One region of the Pseudomonas sp. NFX1 genome, then DNA from elsewhere that is predicted to be linked to it. Evidence: riboswitches for the same ligand, from Rfam matches in the RefSeq annotation. Region 1 holds a riboswitch; each other region holds the start of a gene.
What was found. Region 1 has a riboswitch for cobalamin ahead of cobW (cobalamin biosynthesis protein CobW). Riboswitches for the same ligand answer to the same signal wherever they lie in the genome.

Region 1 (4,027 bases):
CCCACGCCATTGCGCCCAACCAGCCCCGTACGGCGCTGATCGAACGATTCGTTGAGATTGGAAAACAGCAGCCTGCCATCAGGCAAAGCCAAGGAGACGCTATCCAGCGTCAGGATCGACGTATTCGTCATGCACAACTCCACTCAATGCCGCGACATCTCCGGAGCAAACCGGAGGCTGAAGGCTGGCCGTCGAAAAGACGGCGGCATCAATGGCGCATTGGACGAACACCTCGCAGGAATGGAAGACGGATCGTATCGAACCGGTGAAGGCAGGTAAAGCGCCGTCCGCCGATAGGCCTCAGTGCACTTGCAGGCGCTTGTTCCAGTCACCGTTGTGGCTGCGGCTACAGGCCTCTTCACTGTCAAAACGCACATGCCAGGCCGGATGATCCAAGCGTATCCCTACTTCATCCAGCGCCTGACAGGTCAGCGCCAGCATGCGCGCCTTGGCCACCCCAGCCAGCGCTGCAGCTTTGTCTGCCTCGCGCTGGAAAACCCAGGTGATGCGCAAGCTTGCGGGAAAGTTGTCGGGGTCGAGGCGGTGGGTGAGCCAGGTGAACCCGACGATTTCTGCCTTGGCCGTTTCGCAGGCCTCCGTCAGGCAAACTACCAGTTCACGCTCCACGCGTGCCACCTCGCGCTTACCCATAGCCTTCATTGGGCGGCCTCATTATCTATTTGCTGGCAAAAACGCAGGCGGTTGCCGAACGGGTCGTACACCTGCATCTGCAGGCCCCAGTCCAGCCTTTCGGCCTCAGGGCGGGCGTAGCCGTAGCGTTTGGCCTGCAGTTCGCCTTCGAGGGCGCGCAGGTCGTCAATACGGGCAAATACGGTTGAACCAGGGGTAGCGTCTCCATGGTGCTCGGTCAGGTGCAGTATCAGCCCGTCGCGATGAATTTGCGCGTACAGGGGCAAGTCCGGGCTGAAGCGGTGCTCCCAGTCGAGGCTGAAACCGAGAAAATCGAGGTAGAACTCTTTGGCCTTGTCGACCGAAAAAATACGCAGTACCGGGATGGCGGCGGCGAGCGGCATAAGGCGTCCTTGACCGTTGGCAAAGGTGCCACTGTAGCGCAGTTAGGCGGTCGCCTGCGCGTCTCTGGCTGCCGGGCCGACGGCAATGGTTGACCACCTGCCGGCCACTGCGTAGCCTTGCCTGTTCGAGGTTCTTCGGCCAGGCCGAAGCTAAGACGGGAACGCGGTACATGCCGCGGCTGCCCCCGCAACTGTAAGCACCGACAAAGGATCGACACAGCCACTGCGCAAGCGCGCGGGAAGGCGTCATCCGGCCCGCCTTGCTCTTTACCGAGCAGCAGGCATGGTGCGAGCCAGGAGACCTGCCTCGAAGCGCTTTCGACTTTCAACCGGGCGGGGTGATCCGGTGGCGAACAAGCCCGGCCGACCTGGCCCGTGGCTGTCGTCCTGCATGCCCGCGCCATCTGCCAAGGGCACCGCGACATGAAAACACTGGCCAAACTCCCCGTCACCATCGTTACCGGCTTCCTCGGCTCGGGCAAGACCACCTTGCTGCGCCATATGCTCGACAACGCCCAGGGCCGCCGTATCGCGGTGATCGTCAACGAATTCGGCGAGCTGGGCATCGACGGCGAAATTCTCAAGCAGTGCAGCATCGGCTGCACCGAAGAAGAAGCCAGCGGCCGCGTTTACGAACTGGCCAATGGCTGCCTGTGCTGTACCGTACAGGAAGAATTCTTCCCGGTAATGCGCGAATTGGTCGCGCGCCGTGGTGACCTCGACCACATCCTCATCGAAACCAGTGGCCTGGCTTTGCCCAAGCCGTTGGTACAGGCCTTCCAGTGGCCGGAAATCCGCAACGCCTGCACCGTCGACGCGGTGATCACCGTGGTCGACAGCCCGGCCGTGGCGGCCGGTACCTTTGCCGCCTACCCGGACCAGGTGGATGCACAGCGCAAACTCGACCCTAACCTGGACCACGAGTCGCCGCTGCACGAACTGTTCGCCGACCAGTTGGCCAGTGCCGACCTGGTGGTGCTGAACAAGGCCGACCTGATCGACGCCGAAGGCCTGGCCAAGGTCCGTGCCGAAGTGGCTGAAGAGCTGCCGCCCGCCGTCAAGGTGGTCGAGGCCAGCAGCGGTCGCCTGCCGCTGGAAGTGCTGCTGGGGGTGGGCGCCGAGTCCGAGGCGCACATCGATGGCCGCCGTACTCACCATGATTCGCACCACGATGGCGACGACCACGACGATCATGACCACGACGCCTTTGATTCTATCTCCATCGACCTGCCCGAGGCTGACGAAAGCCTGTTGCTCGATGCCCTGACCCAACTGGTGGTCGAGTTCGGCATTCTCCGCGCCAAAGGCTTTGCCGCCATCCCGGGCAAGCCAATGCGCCTGCTGGTGCAGGGCGTGGGTACCCGTTTCGACAAGCACTTCGACCGCGCTTGGCGCGCCGACGAGCCGCGTATCACGCGCTTGGTACTGATCGGTCAAGAGCTTGACGCTGCGCAACTCGAAGCGCGTCTGCGCCAAGCACTGGGCGCCTGACCCATGCACCTGCTGCGGACCCAGCCCGGCGGCTTCGTGCCGGATGACAGCATCGCCGACCTCGGCCAGAGCCCCGCCGATCTGGTGATCCTCTGCAGCGGTGATTCACACCTGGCATTGCTCGCCGACACGGCCGAGCAATTGCCTGACGACTTCCCCAGTTTGCGCCTGGCCAACCCGATGCAGGTGCAGAACCATGCCTCGGTCGACCTGTATGTCGACCAGGTGCTGCGCCATGCCAAGGTCATCCTCGTGTCGCTGCACGGTGGCGTTGGCTACTGGCGCTATGGCGTAGAGCAACTGGTCGCACTGGCGGCCCAGGGCGTGCAACTGATCCTGGTGCCGGGCGACGACCGCCCGGACCCGGAGCTGACCGGCCTGGGCACGGTGACCGGCGAGCAGGCCGAGCGCCTCTGGCACTACCTGCGCCAGGGCGGCAAGGCCAACGCCATCAACCTCTTCAACTGCCTGGCCAACCAGTGGCTGGGCCGCGATTATGGCTGGGACGAGCCGCAGCCCTTGCCGCGCACCTCGGTGTACCACCCGGCCAAGGGCAGTGCAGCGCTTGAAGACTGGTATGCGCAGTGGCACCCGGAACACCCGGTGGCACCGCTGCTGTTCTACCGCTCTCACCTGCAGGCGGCCAATACCGCATTCATCGACGTATTCTGCGAGCGCTTGCTGGCGGCCGGGGTCAACCCTTTGCCGATCGCCGTCGCCAGCCTCAAGGAAATCGCCTGCCTGGAACAGGTCGAAGCCTGGCTGGACGAGGTCGGTGCCGAGGTGTTGATCAATACCACGGGGTTTGCCTTGTCCAGCCCTGAGCGCCCCAACCTGCGCCCGTTCCGCCGCGATATCCCGGTACTGCAGGCTATTTGCGCGCAAGACAACCAACCCACCTGGGAAACCAGCGAGCAAGGCCTGGGCGCGCGCGACCTGGCCATGCACATTGCCTTGCCGGAGCTGGACGGGCGCATCATCACGCGCCCGGTCAGCTTCAAGGACATGGCCTGGCGCAGCGAGCGCAGCCAGTCCGACGTGGTCTGCTACCGCGCCCATCCCGAGCGCATGGACTTCGTCGCTGAACTGGCCCGGCGCTGGGTAGCGCTGGCCCGCTTGCCCAATGGCCAGAAGCGCGTGGCCCTGGTGCTGGCCAACTACCCGACCCGCGACGGCCGCATCGGCAACGGTGTGGGGCTGGACACGCCGGCGGCTGCGTTGAACATCCTCAAGGCGCTGCAGGGCGAAGGGTATCCGCTGGCCGACCTGCCGGGCACGGGCACCCAATTGATCCACCAGTTGCTGGGCGGCGTGACCAACGACCTCGACCATCTGGACCAGCGCCCCTGCGCGCAGAGCCTGAGCCTGGATGACTATCAGGCAGCGTTTTCCCGCCTGCCGGAGGCCAATCGCCAAGCGGTGCTGGAGCGTTGGGGCGCGCCGGAACACGACCCCATGTACCGCAGTGGGCGGCTGATGGTGGCAGGCCTGCGCTTCGGCCA
Region 2 (4,027 bases), 990 kb from region 1:
GGGGCGCCAGAAATTGACGCGCAAGGTAGTTGGTGGGGTGCACGGCTGAATTCAACCTAAACCGTCATTGCCGGAAACCCGAATAAAGATATAAGATAACATTTCATAACAACACTCCATTCCTACCAGCGACCCCTCATGACCAGCGCCAGCGCAACCCCCACTCTCCTCACCCAGCGCCTGCAGAGCATCGATGCCCTGCGTGGCCTGGTGATCCTGTTCATGCTCCTGGACCACGTCCGCGAGACCTTTTTCCTGCATAGCCAGGTCAGCGACCCGATGGCCATCGACGCCACCGACCCATCGCTGTTCTTCAGCCGCACCCTGGCCCACCTGTGTGCGCCGGTGTTCGTCCTGCTGACTGGCTTGTCGGCCTGGTTGTATGGCGAGAAGTATCAGGGCCGCAGCGACGTCTGCGCCTTCCTGTTCAAGCGCGGGCTGTTTCTGGTGGTGCTGGAGTTCACCTTGGTCAACTTCGCCTGGACCTTCCAGCTGCCCCCCAGCGTGGTCTACCTGCAAGTGATCTGGGCCATCGGCGTGAGCATGATCGCGCTGTCGCTGCTGGTGTGGTTGCCACGTGCTGCGCTGATCGCCCTGGGTGCAATCATCGTCGGCGGCCACAACCTGCTCGACCACCTGCACTTCGGCGCAGAATCGGCCATGCACGTGCCGTGGGCGATCCTGCATGACCGCGGCTGGCTGGCGTTTTCCGACAACCTGCGCCTGCGCACCTCGTACCCCGTGCTGCCCTGGATCGGCGTGATCGCCCTGGGCTACGGCCTCGGCCCCTGGTTCGCCCGCAACAGCGACGCAGGTCAACGCCAACACCGGCTGTTGCTGGCCGGGGCGATCGCGCTGCTCGGCTTTATCGTGCTGCGCATGCTCAACGGCTATGGCGAAGCGCCCTGGAGCGGGTACCCGACGTTGACGCAGACGCTGATGAGCTTCTTCAACATCACCAAGTACCCGCCCAGCTTGCTGTTCCTCGCCCTCACGCTAGGCTGCGGCCTGCTGCTGTTGCGCGGCTTCGAGCGCGTCGGCCAGGCGCGCTGGATCAGCGCCCTTGCGGTGTACGGCGCAGCACCGATGTTTTTCTACCTGCTGCACCTGTATGTGCTGAAGCTGTTGTACCTGGCCTGCGTCGCCCTGTTCGGCCACAACCAGGGTGATTATTTCGGCTTCGACGGCATCACCGCGGTGTGGCTGAGTGCCGCGTTGCTGGCCGTGTCGCTGTACCTGCCGGTACGCGGGTTCGCCCGTTTGAAGGCACGGCGGCGTGACATCACCTTGCTGAAGTACTTCTGAAAAGCGTTTTCACCCGGCTGCCTGATGGTCTACCATGCGGGCCGCCGGTTTCCACCACGGAATCAATAGGGAATCCCAGGCCCGTCACCGGGCCAAACGGAACTGCCCCCGCAACTGTAGGTGCCGAGCCTGCTCCATCGATGCCACTGGATCAATCCGGGAAGGCTGGAGCCGGGCCATGACGCACCAGTCAGGAGACCTGCCGGCGAAAATCCACCAACCGGCGGGGTGTCCGGGATGGCCATCTCCACCCGTTTGCGGGTGCTGCCCCCTGCCCTGCGCAAGGGGCATCGGCGATGCCTGTCCGTGCGTTCATGCCGTGAACCATTCGATAGGAGATCGCCCACCATGCTGCCCCGTATTGCCGCCCTGATCGCTGGCCTCGGCCTCACCGGCCTGGCCCAGGCCGCTGCCACCCACTACCCGCTCACGGTCGACAACTGCGGCATGCCACAGACCTTCGCCCACGCCCCCGAGCGTGCGGTCACCATCGGCCAGGCCGGCACCGAAATCCTCTATGCACTGGGCCTGGGCCACACGCTGGCGGGCACGTCGCTGTGGTTCAACAACGTGCTGCCCGAGTTCAAGGCCATGAACGACAGGGTCGAGCGCCTGGCCGACAACGACCCGAGCTTCGAGGCTGTGGTAGGCAAGCGTCCGCAGTTGGTGGCAGTGCAATTCGAGTGGATGGTCGGCGCACAAGGCGTGGTGGGTACCCGTGAACAGTTCGACGAGTTGAAGATCCCGACCTACCTGTTGCCGTCGGACTGCGAAGGCAAGGACAACCTGGTGGGTGCCGATGGCACCCGCCTGCAGGCATTCCAGGTCGACAGCATCTATAAAAGCGTCAGCCAGCTGGCCGAGATCTTCGACGTGCAGGACCGCGGTGCGGCGCTGAACGCCGACCTCATGGGCCGCCTGGACAGCGCCAAGGCGCAACTGGCCGGCAAGGACCTGTCCAACACCTCGGCGCTGTTCTGGTTCTCCAGCGCCGACCTGGATATCGACCCCTATGTGGCTGGCCGCCAAGGCGTCGCCGACTTCATGCTGCGCACCCTGGGCGTACGCAACGTGGTCGAGTCCACCGAAGAATGGCCGACCGTGGGCTGGGAAACCCTGGCCAAGGCCAACCCGACCTGGCTGATCATCGCCCGCATGGACCGCCGCCGCTTCCCGGCAGACGACTACCAGAAAAAACTCGAATTCCTGCGCAACGACCCGGTAACCCGCAACATGGACGCGGTGAAGCACGACCGCATCATCGTCCTCGACGCCGACGCCATGCAGGCCGGCATCCGCCTGTTCCGAGGCTTGCAGACCCTGTCTGCGGCGTTCGCCAGCGGTAAAGCGGCACAGTGATGAGCCGCTTGTTGCCTTACAGCGTCCTGGCCTTGGCAGCCCTGTGCGCCGCGCTGCTGGCCGGTACCGCGATCGGCGAGAGCGACCTGGCGCCTAGCGTGGTCTACCAGGTGCTGGCCAATCACCTGTGGCAGGCCGGTTACCCGGTCGACCCGATCGACGCCGGGATCGTCTGGAACTACCGCCTGACCCGCACCCTGGTGGCAGCCGCCTGCGGCGCCGGGCTGGCCACGTGCGGGGTGATCCTGCAGGCGCTGCTGCGCAACCCGCTGGCCGAACCCTACCTGCTGGGGTTGTCCGCTGGCGCCTCGACCGGCGCGGTGCTGGTCGGCCTGCTGGGGCTGGGCAGCGTGGCCCTGAGCATGTCTGGCGGTGCCTTCATCGGCGCGCTGGCGGCGTTCGCGCTGGTGCTGGTGCTGGCCCGCGCTGCCGGGCCAAGCAACAACAATGCTCAGGTGATCCTTGCCGGCATTGCCGGCTCGCAGCTGTTCACCGCCCTTACCGCCTTTCTCATCACCAAGTCGGCCACCGCCGAACAGGCACGCGGCATTCTGTTCTGGCTGCTGGGCAACCTCAGCGGCGTGCGCTGGCCGTCGGTGTGGCTGGCATTGCCGGTGGCGCTGTTCGGGCTGGTGGTGTGCCTGTGGCATCGCCGCGCACTGGATGCCTTCACCTTCGGCACCGATTCGGCGGCGTCACTGGGGATCCCGGTGCGGCGTACCCAATTGCTGTTGATCAGTTGCGCCGCGCTGGTGACCGCAGTGATGGTGTCCATCGTCGGCGCCATCGGTTTTGTCGGGCTGGTGATCCCCCACGCCCTGCGCTTGCTGCTCGGCCCCGGGCATAGCCGCCTGCTGCCGGCCAGCGCACTGGGTGGGGCATTGTTTCTGATCACTGCGGATATCCTGTCGCGCACGCTGATCACAGGCCAGGTGATCCCGGTGGGCGTGGTCACCGCGCTGATCGGCGCACCGGTGTTCGCGCTGATACTGGTCAGCCGACGGGGGCGCCCATGACCGTCATGGCCAACCTGCAGATCGCCCCGCTTGCCTGTCAGGGCCTGGGCTTGCAGCTGGGCGGCAGTAGCGTGCTGCGCGACATCGAGCTGGCCGCTATCCAGGGCGAAACGCTGGCCATCGTCGGCCCTAACGGCTCTGGCAAATCGTCCCTGCTAAAACTGCTGGCGGGCTTGCGCAAGCCTGGCAGTGGCCGTGTCGACCTGCTGGGTGAGCCGCTGGCGCAGCTGCCACGCCGGCGCATTGCCCAGGCCCTGGCACTGGTCGAGCAGCAGGCGGACACAGCTGATGCGATCAGCGTATACGACGCGGTAGCCCTGGGCCGTACCCCCTGGCTGTCGGCCCTG
Region 3 (4,027 bases), 410 kb from region 1:
CCGACAACGTGAGGTTGGTACTCGAAGTGGCGACGCTGGGCAGCATGTCGTGATTGAGCGCGTAGAACAGGTAGTAGAGGCTACCGATACCGCGTATGCCGAACCAGCCAAGCAGGCCGCGCTGGCGCAGGTCCAGCAGGCCGTGCCCGGGGATCAGCAGCGTGCTCAGTGGCCGAATGATCACGAACAGCGCCGCGCCGACGACCAGGGCTCGCCAGTCCCAGTGCTCGATCAACACGACCCCGAGCAACGTCACCAGAAAGACCTCCATCGCCCGCTCCACCAGCCCGCCGAACGAGAGCATGTCGCCGAGCATGATGCCCGCTGCGACCTGTGTGTCTTCCAGTGCGGCGATATCCCCTTTCACCGCATGCTCCGGGGCGACATGCTGGTGACCGACGACGGGCTGTACAAGGTGCTCGGCGGGCGCTTGCGGGGTGGGGCTGGTGTGCACCTCGGCCTGTCGCAGGCCGAGCCCCGCCGCGAATACCGCGAGAAAGCCATAGCCATGGATCAGGTCGGCGACCACATAAGCCATGGCAATCAGCGCCAGTGCCAGGTAGTCGTTGGGCGAAAGCGTGCTGTCGGCATGCTGGGTGCGCAGGTACAGGCTCAAGTGCCCAAGGCCGCGCCCCATCCAGTAGCCACTGAGCAAGCCTGCGGGTACCGCCCACAGCACGTCCTGCAACAGCCAGTCGGTAAGCCACTGGCTGCCTTCGGCGCCCTGCACCAGCAGCAGGCCGAGGATCACGAACGGAAAGGCGATGCCATCGTTGAGCCCCGCTTCGCCCGACAGGCTGAAGCGCACCCGGTCGTAGTCCTGCGCGTCGTTGACCTGTACCAGCGTGGCCAGCACCGGGTCGGTCGGGGCCAGGATGGCGCCAATCAGCACCGACACCCCCCAGCCCAGGTGCAGGCCGTAGTGCAGCACCAGACTGACCCCCGCGATGCAGGCCAGCATCACGGGCCCGGCCAGGAAGAAGGCCACCCGCCAACTGCGGCTGCTCAGCGGCAGGCGCAGCTTGAGGCCGCTGACGAACAGGGAAAACAACACAGCGACCTCGGTCAGGTGCTCCATCCAGCCGCTGGCCTGGGGCAGGTCGAGTTGCAGCAGCCCGAGGCCGCCCGGGCCAAGGCCTACGCCCAGCCCCAGGCACACCACCGAGGTGGTGACAGGGATCCAGCGCAGGTAAGAGGAAGTCAGCGCCAGCAGCAGCAAGACGGCGCCGAGCATGGCCACCCAGACAATGAAACTCATGTGCGCAGGTGCCTCCAGCGAGTCGGGTTGTGACGCGGGTACAGACAGTCAGTCTAGCCGTTGCTGTCGCGTAGCAGCGCCTTTGCGCTGTACAGGGCGGTTGACGTAGCGGCATTTTGATGGTCATCTGCGCGCCTGTTTCAGGTGCCCCCTGCCGCCGTGCATGGGGTGAAACGGGAAGCCGGTTCGTCATCGAGCGATGATCAGTCCGGCGCTGCCCCCGCAACGGTATGCGAGCGAAGCATTCAACACACCACTGTGCCACGGCATGGGAAGGTGAATGCTTCATGCCCCTCGCGAGCCCGGAGACCGGCCTGAAGCATCGTTTGGCAAACCCGCGGTGGGCGGGCGCAGGCCGGTTTCCGTAGGCGTGCGCGCCTGCGATGCCCCTTTGCGTTGTTCCCCCGGGATTCTTTCATTCCTGCTTCAAGTGGAACGACATGTCCCGTTATTCGCTGTTCAGTTCTTTGCCAGGCCCGCTGCTGCATGCAAGCCTGGTGCCCTGTGTTTTCCTTAGCGTTGCAGCCCACGCCGCCGAGGCGGACAACGCCCTGGCGCTGCCGGCCACGGACATTACCGGCACGGCCGAGCGCAACCCGCAGCCCGACCTGCATACCCCAGGCACCAGTGGCTCGCGGCTTGGCCTGACGCCGCTGGAAACACCCGCCAGCGTGACCAGCATCAGTGCCGAGCAAATCCTCAAGCGCAACAACGCAACGGTTCAGGACGCGGTTACCCGTTCGCCCGGCATCACCTTCATCGGCACCCCCGGCAACGGCGGCACGGCGCTGTCGGCCCGTGGCTTTACCGGGCACAGTTCGACCATGCAGCTGTACGACGGCACCCGGCTGTACGTAGGCGCCGGCACGGTGACCTTCCCGGTGGACACCTGGTCGGTAGAGCGCATCGATGTGCTGCGCGGCCCGGCATCGGTGCTGTACGGGGAGGGCGCCACCGGCGCGGTGATCAACGTGGTGCCGAAGAAGCCGTTCGAGGGTGAAATCCGCAACCACCTGCGCCTGGGCTACGGCTCGGATGACCGCCGGCAGATGGCCCTGGACAGCGGTGGTTCGCTGACCGATACCTTGAGCTATCGCCTGAACCTGAACAAACAGGCCAGCAACGGCTGGGTCGACCGCGGCGACTCGCAGAGCCTCGCCATCAGCGGCTCGCTGCGCTGGCAGCCCAGTGATGAGCTGAGCTTCACCCTCAGCCACGACTACGGTGACCAGAACCCGCAGCAATACATGGGTACGCCGTTGGTGGGTGGGCACTACCGCGAGTCGCTGCGCGATCACAATTACAACGTCGACAACGCCGAGCTGCATTACAACGACCAGTCCACGCGCCTGGTGACCGACTGGGTGATCAACGACAACCTGACCGCCAGCAACCAGTTGTACTTCCTCAAGGCCCAGCGTCGCTGGCGCAACGCCGAGACCTACACCTGGTTGCCAGGTGACCAGGTGCGCCGCAGCAGCTTCATCAGCATCAAGCAGACCCAGGAACAGCTCGGTGACCGCCAGTCGTTCACCTTGCAACACTCGCTGTTCGGCCTGGACAGCCAGACCGTGGTGGGCGCCGACTACAACACGATCCGCTTCGTGCGCAAACACGACTTCGGCAACACCCTGACCGATACGGTGCCGTTGTCGGGTTCGGGGGGCGGCGAATACATCAGCAACGACCCCTTCCGCTCGCGCGAAGCCAACCAGGCCAAGCAGTTTTCGCTGTTCGCCGAGAACCGCACGCAGTTGACCGAGCGCCTGTCGCTGATCACCGGTGTGCGCCGCGACCAGGTGCACTTGCACAGCGACGACCTGGATACCGATACCCGCACCGACCGCAGCTTGTCCGGCAACAACTGGCGCGCCGGGCTGGTGTTCGCGGTTACCGAAGACCTGTCGGTCTACGGCCAGTACGCCACCAGTACCGAAGGCGTAAGCGACCTGCTGACCCTCGACGCCGCTCAGCAGCAGTGGGACCTGAGCACCGCCAAGCAAACCGAAGTGGGCATCAAGCAGATGCTGCCCGAGGGGCGAGGGGAGTGGACCTTGGCGGCGTACCACATCGTCAAGAAAAAGCTGCTGAGCACCGACCCGCTCAACCCGACGCTGCAACAGCAGGTCGGCCAGCAGTCGTCGGACGGTATCGAAGCCACCCTCGAACTGCGCCTGCCCTACGACGTGCAGCTGTCCGCCAACGCCGCCTGGGTGCGGGCAGAGTATGACGAATTTACCAATGGTACCGACGACTATTCCGGCAACCAGCCCACCGAGGTGCCACGCCGTTCCGCCAACCTGTGGTTGAGCAAGGACTTCGGCCAACGCTTCAGTGCCGGTGCCGGGGCGCGTTATGTCGACAGCCGTTACGCCGACAACGCCAATACCGTTCAGGTGCCCAGCTACACCGTGGTCGACGCCACTGTCGACTGGCACGTGCAACCGGACCTGACCCTGGGCCTGCAGTTGAACAACCTGTTCGATCGCCAGTACGCCATCACCACCGGTAACAACGGCCGGCAGTGGTACCTGGGTGAGCCGCGCTCATTCTTCGTCACGGCTGACTACAGCTTCTGAGCCTGTCGCACCGGTCTTTGGCCGGTGCCTCCTGGAGGTGATGCCCATGACGCAACTGCACATCGAGGCCCTCGCCTGGGCCCCGCAGGAACGGGGGCGGGCACCGCGCCCGCTGTTGCAAGGCGTGGACCTGCACGTGGGGCAGGGCGAGTTCGTCGGCCTGATCGGTCCCAATGGCAGCGGCAAGACC

Region 2: linked by a shared signal. The riboswitch ahead of DJ563_RS03640 (ABC transporter substrate-binding protein) and the one ahead of cobW (cobalamin biosynthesis protein CobW) in region 1 are both predicted to bind cobalamin.
Region 3: linked by a shared signal. The riboswitch ahead of DJ563_RS09720 (TonB-dependent receptor) and the one ahead of cobW (cobalamin biosynthesis protein CobW) in region 1 are both predicted to bind cobalamin.

The regions. Positions count from the first base shown of each region.
Region 1 covers NZ_CP169366.1:1,814,835-1,818,861, reverse strand. Annotated here, with positions in the region: gene DJ563_RS07855 (ATP-binding cassette domain-containing protein) at 1-131, opposite strand, end outside; gene DJ563_RS07850 (hypothetical protein) at 301-660, opposite strand; gene DJ563_RS07845 (glyoxalase superfamily protein) at 657-1,034, opposite strand; cobalamin riboswitch at 1,146-1,358, shown strand; gene cobW (cobalamin biosynthesis protein CobW) at 1,458-2,525, shown strand; gene cobN (cobaltochelatase subunit CobN) at 2,529-4,027, shown strand, end outside.
Region 2 covers NZ_CP169366.1:822,412-826,438, reverse strand. Annotated here, with positions in the region: gene DJ563_RS03645 (DUF1624 domain-containing protein) at 139-1,305, shown strand; cobalamin riboswitch at 1,334-1,526, shown strand; gene DJ563_RS03640 (ABC transporter substrate-binding protein) at 1,654-2,664, shown strand; gene DJ563_RS03635 (FecCD family ABC transporter permease) at 2,664-3,680, shown strand; gene DJ563_RS03630 (ABC transporter ATP-binding protein) at 3,677-4,027, shown strand, end outside.
Region 3 covers NZ_CP169366.1:2,228,261-2,232,287, reverse strand. Annotated here, with positions in the region: gene DJ563_RS09725 (cation:proton antiporter) at 1-1,258, opposite strand, end outside; cobalamin riboswitch at 1,384-1,590, shown strand; gene DJ563_RS09720 (TonB-dependent receptor) at 1,699-3,837, shown strand; gene DJ563_RS09715 (ABC transporter ATP-binding protein) at 3,884-4,027, shown strand, end outside.